3 regions of the Micromonospora sp. NPDC005254 genome follow, and region 1 is predicted to be linked to each of the others. Evidence: riboswitches for the same ligand, from Rfam matches in the RefSeq annotation. Region 1 holds a riboswitch; each other region holds the start of a gene.
What was found. A riboswitch is a leader RNA that binds a small molecule or an ion and turns the genes downstream of it on or off. The one in region 1 is predicted to bind S-adenosylmethionine.

Region 1 (3,265 bases):
GGACGGTCAACGCCAGGTAGAAGAGCCCGGCGAGCAGCAACGCGGACTCGTTGCCGGTGGTGGCCGCATAGTCCTGCCCGATGCGGAACAGCTCCCGCTGGCTGGCCACCAGGCCGAGGAAGTAGACCAGGCTGGAGTCCTTGATCAGCGCGATGAGCTGGTTGACCCAGGCGGGCAGCACCCGCCGGATGCCCTGCGGGATGATCACCAGCCGCATCGCGTCGGCCCAGGAGAAGCCGAGTGCCCGCGCGCCCTCCAACTGGGCCGCCTCCACCGACTGGATGCCGGAGCGGAAGATCTCCCCGATGTACGCCGCCGCGATCAACGACAGCGCGAGGATGCCCAGCGGGTACGGGTCCGGTCCCCAGACCTGCATGCCGAGCGGTGCCAGCCCGACGCCGATCAGCAGGATCGTCGCCGCGGCCGGCAGCCCTCGGAAGACGTCGGTGTAGACGCGCGCCGGCCAGCGCAGCCACCGGCTGCGGGAGATGCCGGCCACGGCCAGCAGCAGGCCGAACACCGTGCCGAGCAGGGCGGCGGAGACCGCCAGGATCAGCGTGTTGGGCAGCCCGACGGTCAGCATCTCGGGCAGCGCCTCGCGCATCGCGTCGGCGTCGAAGAAGGTCTCCCACAAGGTGCTCAACGGATCCATCGGTCGCCTCTCCTACCGCCCCGCTCGCTCGTCACCGGTTCAGGACGCGGCCGACGCCGACGCCGACGGCGCGGCGGACGCCGACGGCGCCGCCACGGTGCCGCTGCCCGGGGTGAAGTCCGCCGGGATCGGGCGGCCCGGGTAGTACTGGGCCTGCAACCGGCTCCAGGTGCCGTCGGCGATCACCTCGTCGAGGCCCTTGTTCAGCGCCTCGCGCAGCTTGTCGCTGCCCTTGGCCACGGCGTACGCGGTCGGCGCCGGGCTGAGCTGCTTGGCCGCCACGGTGATCTTGCCGTTGCTGTCGGCGGCCGACTTCTCGCCGATCTCCGCCGGGGCGATCCACGCGTCGGCGGTGCCCGCCTTGAGCTGGTTGAGCGCGCCGTTGTAGTCCGGCACCCGCACCGGGTCGAGCTGCTTGCCGGTGGCGTAGTCGTCCTGGACGGTGCCCTGCACCACCACGACCCGCTTGCCGGCGAGCTGGTCGAACCCGGTGATCGGCGAGCCGGCCGGCACGTCCAGCCCGAAGTAGCCGAAGTCGTAGCCGTTGCCGAAGTCGACTGTCTTCTTCCGCGCCTCGGTGATCGTGATCGAGGAGCTGCCGACGTCGAACTTGTGGTTGTTGACCTGGGAGAGCAGCGCGGAGAAGTCGGTGCCGACGAACTCGACCTTCAGGCCGAGCTTGCCGGCGACCGCGGTCAGCAGGTCGTTGTCGAAGCCGGTGAACTTACCGTCCTTGAGGTACACGTTCGGTGGGGCGTCGGTCAGCGTGCCGGCCCGCAGCACGCCGGCCTGCGCCAGGCCGTACGGGTTGCCGGCGGTGTCGTTCGAGGCGTCGTCGGTGCCGCAGGCGGTCAGCGCGCCGGCAACCACAAGGGCCGCCCCAACGGCAACGGCACGGCTCAAGCCAGAAGAAAATCGCACGGGTGTCTCCAAAAGGGTGCGTCGACCCGGTCGATCATGAAGTTGTTGCCCCGACACGCCGGTCGGGCGGGCAACAACGTCATGATCGACGCGAGGGGTGGGGTGGGCGTGGTGCGCCCGAGGGAGGGGAGGGGAGGGGTTAGCGCGTGGGGCGGTGGTTACACGCCGCGCTGCACATTCGCATCAGGTCCACGTGGCGACGCCGGGTCAGGGGCGGCGTGAGCCGACCGGCCGGTGGCGTGGGGCTGAGAATGCGCATACGGTCTCCCGGGTCTGTTGCTGACCTGGGTGCCAGGCCACGCTTGCGCCGGCGTCCTGCCGGTGCCTGGTCTTCACCCGGGGCACCCCACCGCGGAGGAGGGTTGCCGGCCAGCGAGCCGGGGCTTCGCGCTGGCACTCATGACCTGCGGCGAGGCTAGCAGCTCCCACCGGTGGATCGTCCAGCCGTTATGACCACGCTCACCACCGGCGACGGTTCGACCGGCAGGTCAACCGGTGTGCACGTGCGGCCGGCGGCGCGGGTCGGGCTCCTGGCGACGCAGGATCTCCCGGGTGACCGAGGCGATGGCGCCCTGCCCGAACGCCAGGTAGCGCAGGAGGTTGCGACCCGGGCCACCCTCGCTCCATTCGAAGTAGATGTGTGGGCGTCGCCTGCTCCGGTCGCGGATCTCCAACAGCAGGGCGGCGAGCGCGGTGGGCACCGAGGAGCCGGTCAGGCTGAGCACCGGGTAGCTGTCGTGCGCCACGCTGCCGCGCACCGGCAGCTCGGTCTCGAAGTCCGACGGGTCGGTGACGTGGACCTCGACGAAGATGACGTCGCTGTCGTCGGGGAAGTCGTTGTCCGCCATGGTCTGTGCCAGCTTGGCGCGGTATTCGGCCGGGTCGCGGCGGTCCGGCTCGTGCGCGATGAGGCGGATCCGACGGGTGGCACGCTCGTCGATCATCCGGGCGGCGACCGGATCCAGCTCGACGTGGTCGACTCGCACCTCGTAGGCCCGTACGAGCCGGGACAGCACCGACACCAGGATCATCCCGCCGATGAAACACACGGCGATCTTGACGCCGTCGGGGCGTTCCACGACGTTCGCCAGGGTGGTGTAGACGAAGATCAGCGCGATGGCCCCGAAGGCGTACATCCGCCCCCGCTGCCGCCGTCGTCGCGCCGCGAGGGTCACGGCCGTCGCCGCCGAGGTGATCAACACCAGGACCCCGGTGGCGTACGCGCCGCCCTGCGCGTCCACGCTGGCGGAGAAGATCACCGTGATCAGGAATGCCACCGAGGTGAAGACCAGCACCAGCGGCCGGACCGCCCGCGCCCAGGTAGGGGCCATACCGTAGCGCGGCAGATACCGGGGTACGAGATTGAGCAGCCCGGCCATCGCCGACGCGCCCGCGAACCACAGGATCCCGATCGTGGACAGGTCGTAGACGGTGCCGAAAACGCCGCCGAGGTGCTGGTGCGCCAGGTAGGCCAGCGCCCGGCCGTTCGCCGGCCCGCCCGGTTTGAACGCCTCCGGCGGGATCAGCACGGTGGTGGTCACACTGCTGGTGATCAGAAAGACGCTCATCGTCGCGGCGGCGGTGGTGAGCAGCCGCCGCGCCCCCCGGATCCGGCCCAGCGGCCGGTCCTCCGAGTCCTCGCGATCCCCCCGGATGTGCGGCATCACGGCCACCCCGGTCTCGAAACCGGAC
Region 2 (3,265 bases), on a different contig from region 1:
CCACCTCGCCGAGTCGGTCCGGCTGCTCAAGCACGAGTTCGCGGCGGGCGAGGAGCCGCAGAAGGCACGGGAGCGCTCGCTGCGGGCCGTCAGCGAGGCCGGCCGGGCGTACGGGGCGGGAGTCGGCTTCTCCGGCAGTGTCGTGATCGCCCAGATCCGGACCACGGCGAGTGACCTGCTGGTGGCCTCCGGTGTCGAGCAGGAGGAGGCGAACCGGTGGATCCGGACGGCCTTCGGGGAGCAGGAACGGCCGGTCGGCGAACCGGCCGAGCCGGGCGAGGCGCCGAAGCCACCCACCGCCCCGCCCGTCGGCTGAGCGCGAGCGGCGGGTGCACGGTCCGGGCCTCAGCTCAGCTCGGCGCAGCCCAGCTCGGCGCAGCCCCGCTCGACTCAGCTCAGCTCGGCGAGCGCGGCGAGCAGCCGGTCGACCTGGGCCGTGGTGCTGCCCAGACCGATGCTGGCGCGCAACGCGGTCGGCGGAAGATCCCGCCGGCCGGTACGCCCGGCGGCCTCGCCGAGCAGCCGCCGGGCCAGCGGGTGGGCGCAGAACAGCCCATCGCGTACGCCGATCCGGTGCTCGGTGGCCAGCCGGGCGGCCACCTCTGCGGAGTCCCAGCCGGCGACCACGAACGAGACGATGCCGACCCGGGGCGCGTCGGGGCCGAACGTGCGCAACTCCACCACGTGCGGCAGGGCGGCGAGGCCGGTGCGCAGCCGGGCCAGCAGAGCCTGCTCACGGGCGGCCAGCGCGACCCGGTCGGCGTCGGCCAGCGCCGCGCACACCGCCGCCAGCGCCACCGCGCCCAGCAGATTCGGGGTGCCGCCCTCGTGTCGGGCCGGGCCGTTCGCCCAGGTCACATCGTGGGTCGCTGGCCCGACGTGGCTGGTGGCACCGCCACCGGCCAGGTACGGCGCGGCGGCGTCCAGCCAGTCCGCCCGGCCGATGAGCACACCCGCGCCAAACGGGGCGTACAGCTTGTGGCCGGAGACGGCCAGGTAGTCCACGTCGAGCGTGTGCAGGTCGACCGGGGCGTGCGGCGCGAGCTGCGCGGCGTCGAGGACGATCCGGGCGTTGTGCCGGTGGGCCACCCGGGCCAGCTCGGCGACCGGCCACAGCTCCCCGGTCACGTTGCTCGCCCCGGTCACGGCGACCAGCACCGGCAGCGCGGGGTTGCTGTCGCGGCGCAGCTCGGTGAGGGCGGCGGCGAGAGCGCGTACCGCCCCGGCCGGGTCGGCGGGTACCGACAGGCGCACCGAGCCGCGGGGCCAGGGCAGCAGGTTGGCGTGGTGCTCGCCCGCGAAGGTGACGACTGTCGTGCCGACGGGCAGCGCCCGGGCCAGCAGGTTGAGAGCGTCTGTGGTGTTCCGAGTGAAGATCACGTGGTCGTCGGCGCGGGCGCCGAAAAAGTCGCCGACCGTCTGCCGGGCCCGCTCGTAGGCCAGGGTGCAGCGCCGCGACAGCGCTCCCGCGCCGCGGTGCACGCTGGCGTACCAGGGAAGCAGTTCGGTCACCGCGTCGGCCGCGGCCCGCGCGCACGGCGCGGTGGCCGCGTAGTCGAGGTTGATCTCGCCGGGTACGCCGAGCACGTCGAGCGGCGCCAACGGGCTGGGCGCGACGGTGGGCAGGGCGGGCAGCGAGGGTACGAGGGTGACGGACACGCCGGAACCTCCGGGGTCAGGGACCCCGGGTGCGGTGTCGGGACGGGGTCAGCGCTTGCCCAGCACGCCGATCGGGCTGGGCCCGGTCATCACCCGGGGCACCCCACCGCGAACTCGACGAGGGTTGCCGGCCAGCAAGCCGGGGCTTGACGCTGGCGCTCGTGACCTGCCGGCAGCATAGCGGCTGTGGATGCGACCGGACCAGCCGGCGGGGGATGGCTACGCTGACCGCATGGCCGACACCCCGCCCGGTGCACCCCTGCCGTCGCCGCCCACGCCCGCCGATCCGGCTGTCGTCGCGGCGCCCCGGATGCCGCCGCGCCGACTGGTTTGGCTGCGGTTCCTGGTGCTGGCCGGGGTGGTGCTGTTCATCGCGGCGTGCGCGGTCTTCATGGTCATCACCCTCGGCCAGTCGCTGGGCCTCGACGCGCTGCTCATCGGGGTGGTCGCCGCGATCCTGCCGGTGCCGGTGCTGGTCGCCTGCTTCCTCTGGCTCGACCGGTACGAGCCGGAACCGCTGAAATACCTGATCTTCTGCTTCGCCTGGGGCGCGTTCGTCTCCACCGCCGCCTCGCTGAAGGTGAACGAGTTCGCCGCCGGGCGGTTCGCCGACTGGGGGCTGCCGGAGGCGCTGACCGGCGTGCTGGTGGCGCCGTTCATCGAGGAGCTGACCAAGGCCCTCGGTCCGATCCTGCTGCTGGTGTTCCGGCGTCGGGAGTGGTCCGGGATAACCGACGGCCTGGTCTACTGCGGGCTCTCCGCGGTCGGCTTCGCGATGGTGGAGAACATCCTCTACCTGGGCGGGTACGGCTATGCGGCTGGCGCCGACCGGTACGGCCCGGCGACCGGCACCCAGCAGGTGATCGCCATCTTCATCGTGCGGATCCTCCTGTTCGGGTTCGCCCATCCGCTCTTCACCTCGATGACAGGTGTCGGGCTCGGTGTCGCCTCGCGCACGGCCGACCGGCGGGTCCGCGTGCTCGCCCCCATCGCCGGCCTGCTGCTGGCGATGATGCTGCACGGCACGTGGAACCTGCTGCCGACGTTGACCCAGGCCACCGGCGAAGCGGTGATCATGCTGTACGGCTTCCTGGGCCTGATGGTGCCGGTGTTCTTCGGCACGGTCGGGCTGGCCGTGTGGCTGCGCGCCTGGGAGGGGCGGCTCACCGAGCGGACCCTGCCCGACTACGTGCGCGCCGGCTGGCTGAGCCCGCCCGAGGTGGCCGCCCTGAGCAGCCTGGGCCGCCGGCACGCGGCCCGCAGCTGGGCACGCCGGGTCGCCGGCGACGCCGGGGTGCGGGCGATGCGCGGGTACCAGCTCGCCGCGACGCGGCTGGCCCTGCTGCGCGACGGGACGCTTCGTGGTCTGGACCGTAAGCCCGCCGACCGGGAGCGGGCGGTTGCCGAGGAACGGCAACTGCTGGAGGCCATCACCGCGCACCGGTCGTTCTTCGTGGGGCGTGACCCGCAGGCGCCGGTGGGTGTCTGGGACGGCAGCCGCTACCACCTGCGCTTCCCGGACGGTACGCAGCGGCCGGTGGAAGCGCCCGACGAGCCGGTCGTGCCGATCCCGGTGGTGCTCGCCCCGCCGCCGCCCCCCATGGGC
Region 3 (3,265 bases), on a different contig from region 1:
AGCGCGCGGACGGTCATCGCGACCACCCGCTTGCGGCCGTGCTGGCGCAGCAGACGCACCCCGTACTCGTGCAGTGCCCGGCCGACGCCGCGCCGCCGCAGCTCGGGACGCACCGTCAGCTCGGCGGTGGCGTTGTCGGTGTTGTCGAGCTGCGGCAGGTCGAGCTGGAGGTACCCGGCCGGCACACCGTCCAGCCGGGCCAGCGCCCAGAGCGATCGGGTGCCGGGTGCCGGCGTGTGGAACAGCGCGTCGAAGCGACGCCGGCAGAAGGGCGGGAAGTCCGGAAGGTCGACCTCGTTGGCCGCCACCCCGACCCGGTACGCCTCGTCGACCGCGGCCCGGTCGGCGCCGTCGAACGACGTGATGGTGATGCTCATGCCGGGGAGCCTGACAGGCGGAAAAGCGATGGGGCCAGCGAATTATTCGCTGGCCCCATCGGACGTGGTCGGGAGGGACACTCGCACAACGCCTCCGGCGTTGGGTCGCAAGAACTTCAAAAGTCTCCGGCGAAATGCCCTCCCGCACGGAGCATCTTGCGCCGTCCGGTTCCTGCCGTCAAGTCCAGACCGGCGGGTTTTCCATACTCACAGCGAAAACCCAGTTACTGGCCGGTGGGCCCGGCGCGGCCCCAGAGTCAGCCGAGGAGGCCGGCGTCGCGGGCGGCGCGAAGGCTGGGCTTGATGTGGTGGGTCGGGCCGACCTGACTGGCCACCGCGTCGATGGTCTTCAGGCCCTCGCCGGTGTTGAACACGACAGTCTCGGCCGTCGGGTCGAGCCGCCCGGACTCGACCAGCTTGCGCAGCACCGCCGCGGTCACCCCGCCCGCCGTCTCGGCGAAGACGCCTGTGGTGCGTGCGAGCTGGCGGATGCCGGCGCGGATCTCGTCGTCGTCGGCATACTCCATCCAACCGCCGGTGCGGCGGACCGCCTCCAGGGCGTAGAGGCCGGCGGCCGGGTCGCCGATGTTGAGCGACTTGGCGATGCCGGTGGGCTTGACCGGGGTGATCGTGTCCGTGTCGGCGTGCAGCGCGGCGGCGATCGGGTTGCAGCCGGCCGACTGGGCCCCGAAGACCTTCCAGCCGCCGGCCGGCGCCTCGACCAGGCCGATCTCGACCAGTTCGGAGAACGCCTTGTCAATCTTGGTGAGCAGCTCACCGCTGGCCATCGGGATGACCACCTGGGCCGGGATGCGCCAGCCGAGCTGCTCGGCCACCTCGTAGCCGAGGGTCTTGGAGCCCTCCGCGTAGTACGGCCGGACGTTCACGTTGACGAACGCCGTGTCCTCGAATTCGTCGGTCTCCACAAGCTCACCGCAGAGCCGGTTGACGTCGTCGTACGAACCGTCGATGGCGACCAGTTCGCCGCCGTACACGGCGGTGGTGATGACCTTGCCCTGCTCCAGGTCACTGGGGATGAAGACCACCGAGGGCACACCGGCGCGGGCGGCGTGCGCGGCCACCGAGTTGGCCAGGTTGCCGGTCGACGCGCAGGCGAACCGGGTGAAGCCGAGTGCCTTCGCGGCGGTCAGCGCCACCGAGACGACCCGGTCCTTGAACGAGTGGGTCGGGTTGGCGCTGTCGTCCTTGACCCACAGCGGTGCGGTGATGCCCAGCTCGGCGGCGAGGTGCGGGGCCGCCACCAGCGGGGTCAGCCCCGGGTCGAGGGTGACCCGGGTGGCCGGGTCCTGGCCGGCGGGCAGCAGCGCGGCGTACCGCCAGATGTTCTTCGGGCCCGCCTCGATCTGCTCCCGGGTGACCGTGGCCAGGGCCGCGGTGTCGTAGTCCACTTCGAGAGGGCCGAAACACTCGTAGCAGGCGTGCTGGGCGGCGAGCGGGTAGCGGGCCGAACAGGCGCGACAGACCAGGGCGCGGGCGGGGCTGGCGGAGGTGTCGATGCCGGAGGCGGCGAGCGTCGACGTCATGTCGAGAGTCCTCTCATCTTTCCCCGCATCGCACGGTGCGGCGGGGACGGAATTGGCACCTGCCCCGCGGGTCGCTCAGCGGTGAGCGCGCGGGGTGGTTGCCGGGGCGTCGTCGGGCCGTATCCCTCAGCCCCTCTGGATGAGGTATGCAGTTGTGCCGTCGAGTCTAGGCAACGTTGCCTGTCGCCTCCACCGGGTATCCCAGGGAGTGGGTCAGCGGGCGGCCACCGCCACCGGGTCGACCACCGCGGCCGGGTCGGTGACCGCGGTGGGTCGCGGCAGGGACGACGACCGGGTCCGTGCCCTGGTGGCGAGGTTCGCGGCGACCAGGGCGGCGATGGTGATCGCGGCGCCGACCAGCTCGATCGCCTCCGGCCGGTAGCCGCGGGCGATCTGCACGACGAAGGTGGTCACCGGGACCAGGTTCATGAACAGGGCGGCGTTGGCCGCGCCCAGCCGCTGCACGCCGGTGTTCCACGCCAGCACCGCGACGACGGCGGCGACGATCACGGCGTACGCCAACTGTGGGGTGACCGCCACGAGGTCGGCGGCGGCCGGCGCGTGCTGCCACCCGACGGCGTCGGCGCCGATGCTCGCGGCCAGCATGGCGGCCGTGCCGGCGAGCGCGGTCAGCGTGGTGAAGCGCAGCGGCGACCAGGCGCCGAACCGGCTGGCGCCGTGGGTGTAGATGCCCCAGCCGAGCACCGCGCCGATCATCATGAGCCCGCCGAGACCGAACTGGCCGAACCCGACAAGGCTCCCGCGGGTGATCACCAGGCCGACTCCGAGGAGCGCCACCAGGGAGAGGGCCAGCAGGAGCGGCTTCGGTCGTACGCCGTCCCGGGCCCACCGGACCAGCTGGGTGATGACCGGCGTGGTGGCCACGAAGAGGGAGATCTGCTGCGGGGCGGCGTGTTCGAGCGCCAGGTTGGTGAGCAGGTTGAAGCCGGCGAAGCCGACGACGCCGAGCACCACCACCTCGACTCCCCGACCGCCGAGCCGCAGCGCTGCGGGGCCCTCGCGGACCAGCAGGATGGCGACCAGGATGACTGTGGCGAACAGGTAGCGGGCGGTGGTCAGGTTGAGCGGATCGACCCGGCTCAGCGCGCTGGCCAGGATCGGGAACATCGCGCCCCAGGCGAGCACGGCGAGCAGCGGATAGGCGGCGGCGCGGGATCGCATCGGCAGCTCCCTTGTTCGAGTATTTTCGAACCAACGACACCGACCATAGGGTGTTGTTCGAGAGTTGTCGAACAAGGGTTACACTGGTCACATGGAGCCGCACGAACCCGACCTGACCGTCGTACCGGTCACCGCCGTGCTGGCCGCACTCGCCGACGACGT

Region 2: it holds a riboswitch for S-adenosylmethionine, as region 1 does, so the genes downstream of both, ACFYPR_RS01395 (aminotransferase class V-fold PLP-dependent enzyme) here and ACFYPR_RS26410 (ABC transporter substrate-binding protein) in region 1, are expected to answer to the same signal.
Region 3: it holds a riboswitch for S-adenosylmethionine, as region 1 does, so the genes downstream of both, thrC (threonine synthase) here and ACFYPR_RS26410 (ABC transporter substrate-binding protein) in region 1, are expected to answer to the same signal.

The regions. Positions count from the first base shown of each region.
Region 1 is NZ_JBIAKM010000009.1:241,958-245,222, forward strand. It holds gene ACFYPR_RS26405 (amino acid ABC transporter permease) at 1-652, opposite strand, end outside; gene ACFYPR_RS26410 (ABC transporter substrate-binding protein) at 692-1,522, opposite strand; SAM riboswitch class IV at 1,867-1,978, opposite strand; gene ACFYPR_RS26415 (amino acid transporter) at 2,062-3,265, opposite strand, start outside.
Region 2 is NZ_JBIAKM010000001.1:292,071-295,335, forward strand. It holds gene ACFYPR_RS01390 (aromatic acid exporter family protein) at 1-316, shown strand, start outside; gene ACFYPR_RS01395 (aminotransferase class V-fold PLP-dependent enzyme) at 391-1,659, opposite strand; SAM riboswitch class IV at 1,706-1,826, opposite strand; gene ACFYPR_RS01400 (PrsW family intramembrane metalloprotease) at 1,850-3,265, shown strand, end outside.
Region 3 is NZ_JBIAKM010000001.1:271,633-274,897, reverse strand. It holds gene ACFYPR_RS01320 (GNAT family N-acetyltransferase) at 1-377, opposite strand, end outside; gene thrC (threonine synthase) at 635-1,921, opposite strand; SAM riboswitch class I at 1,932-2,067, opposite strand; gene ACFYPR_RS01310 (DMT family transporter) at 2,135-3,103, opposite strand; gene ACFYPR_RS01305 (metalloregulator ArsR/SmtB family transcription factor) at 3,195-3,265, shown strand, end outside.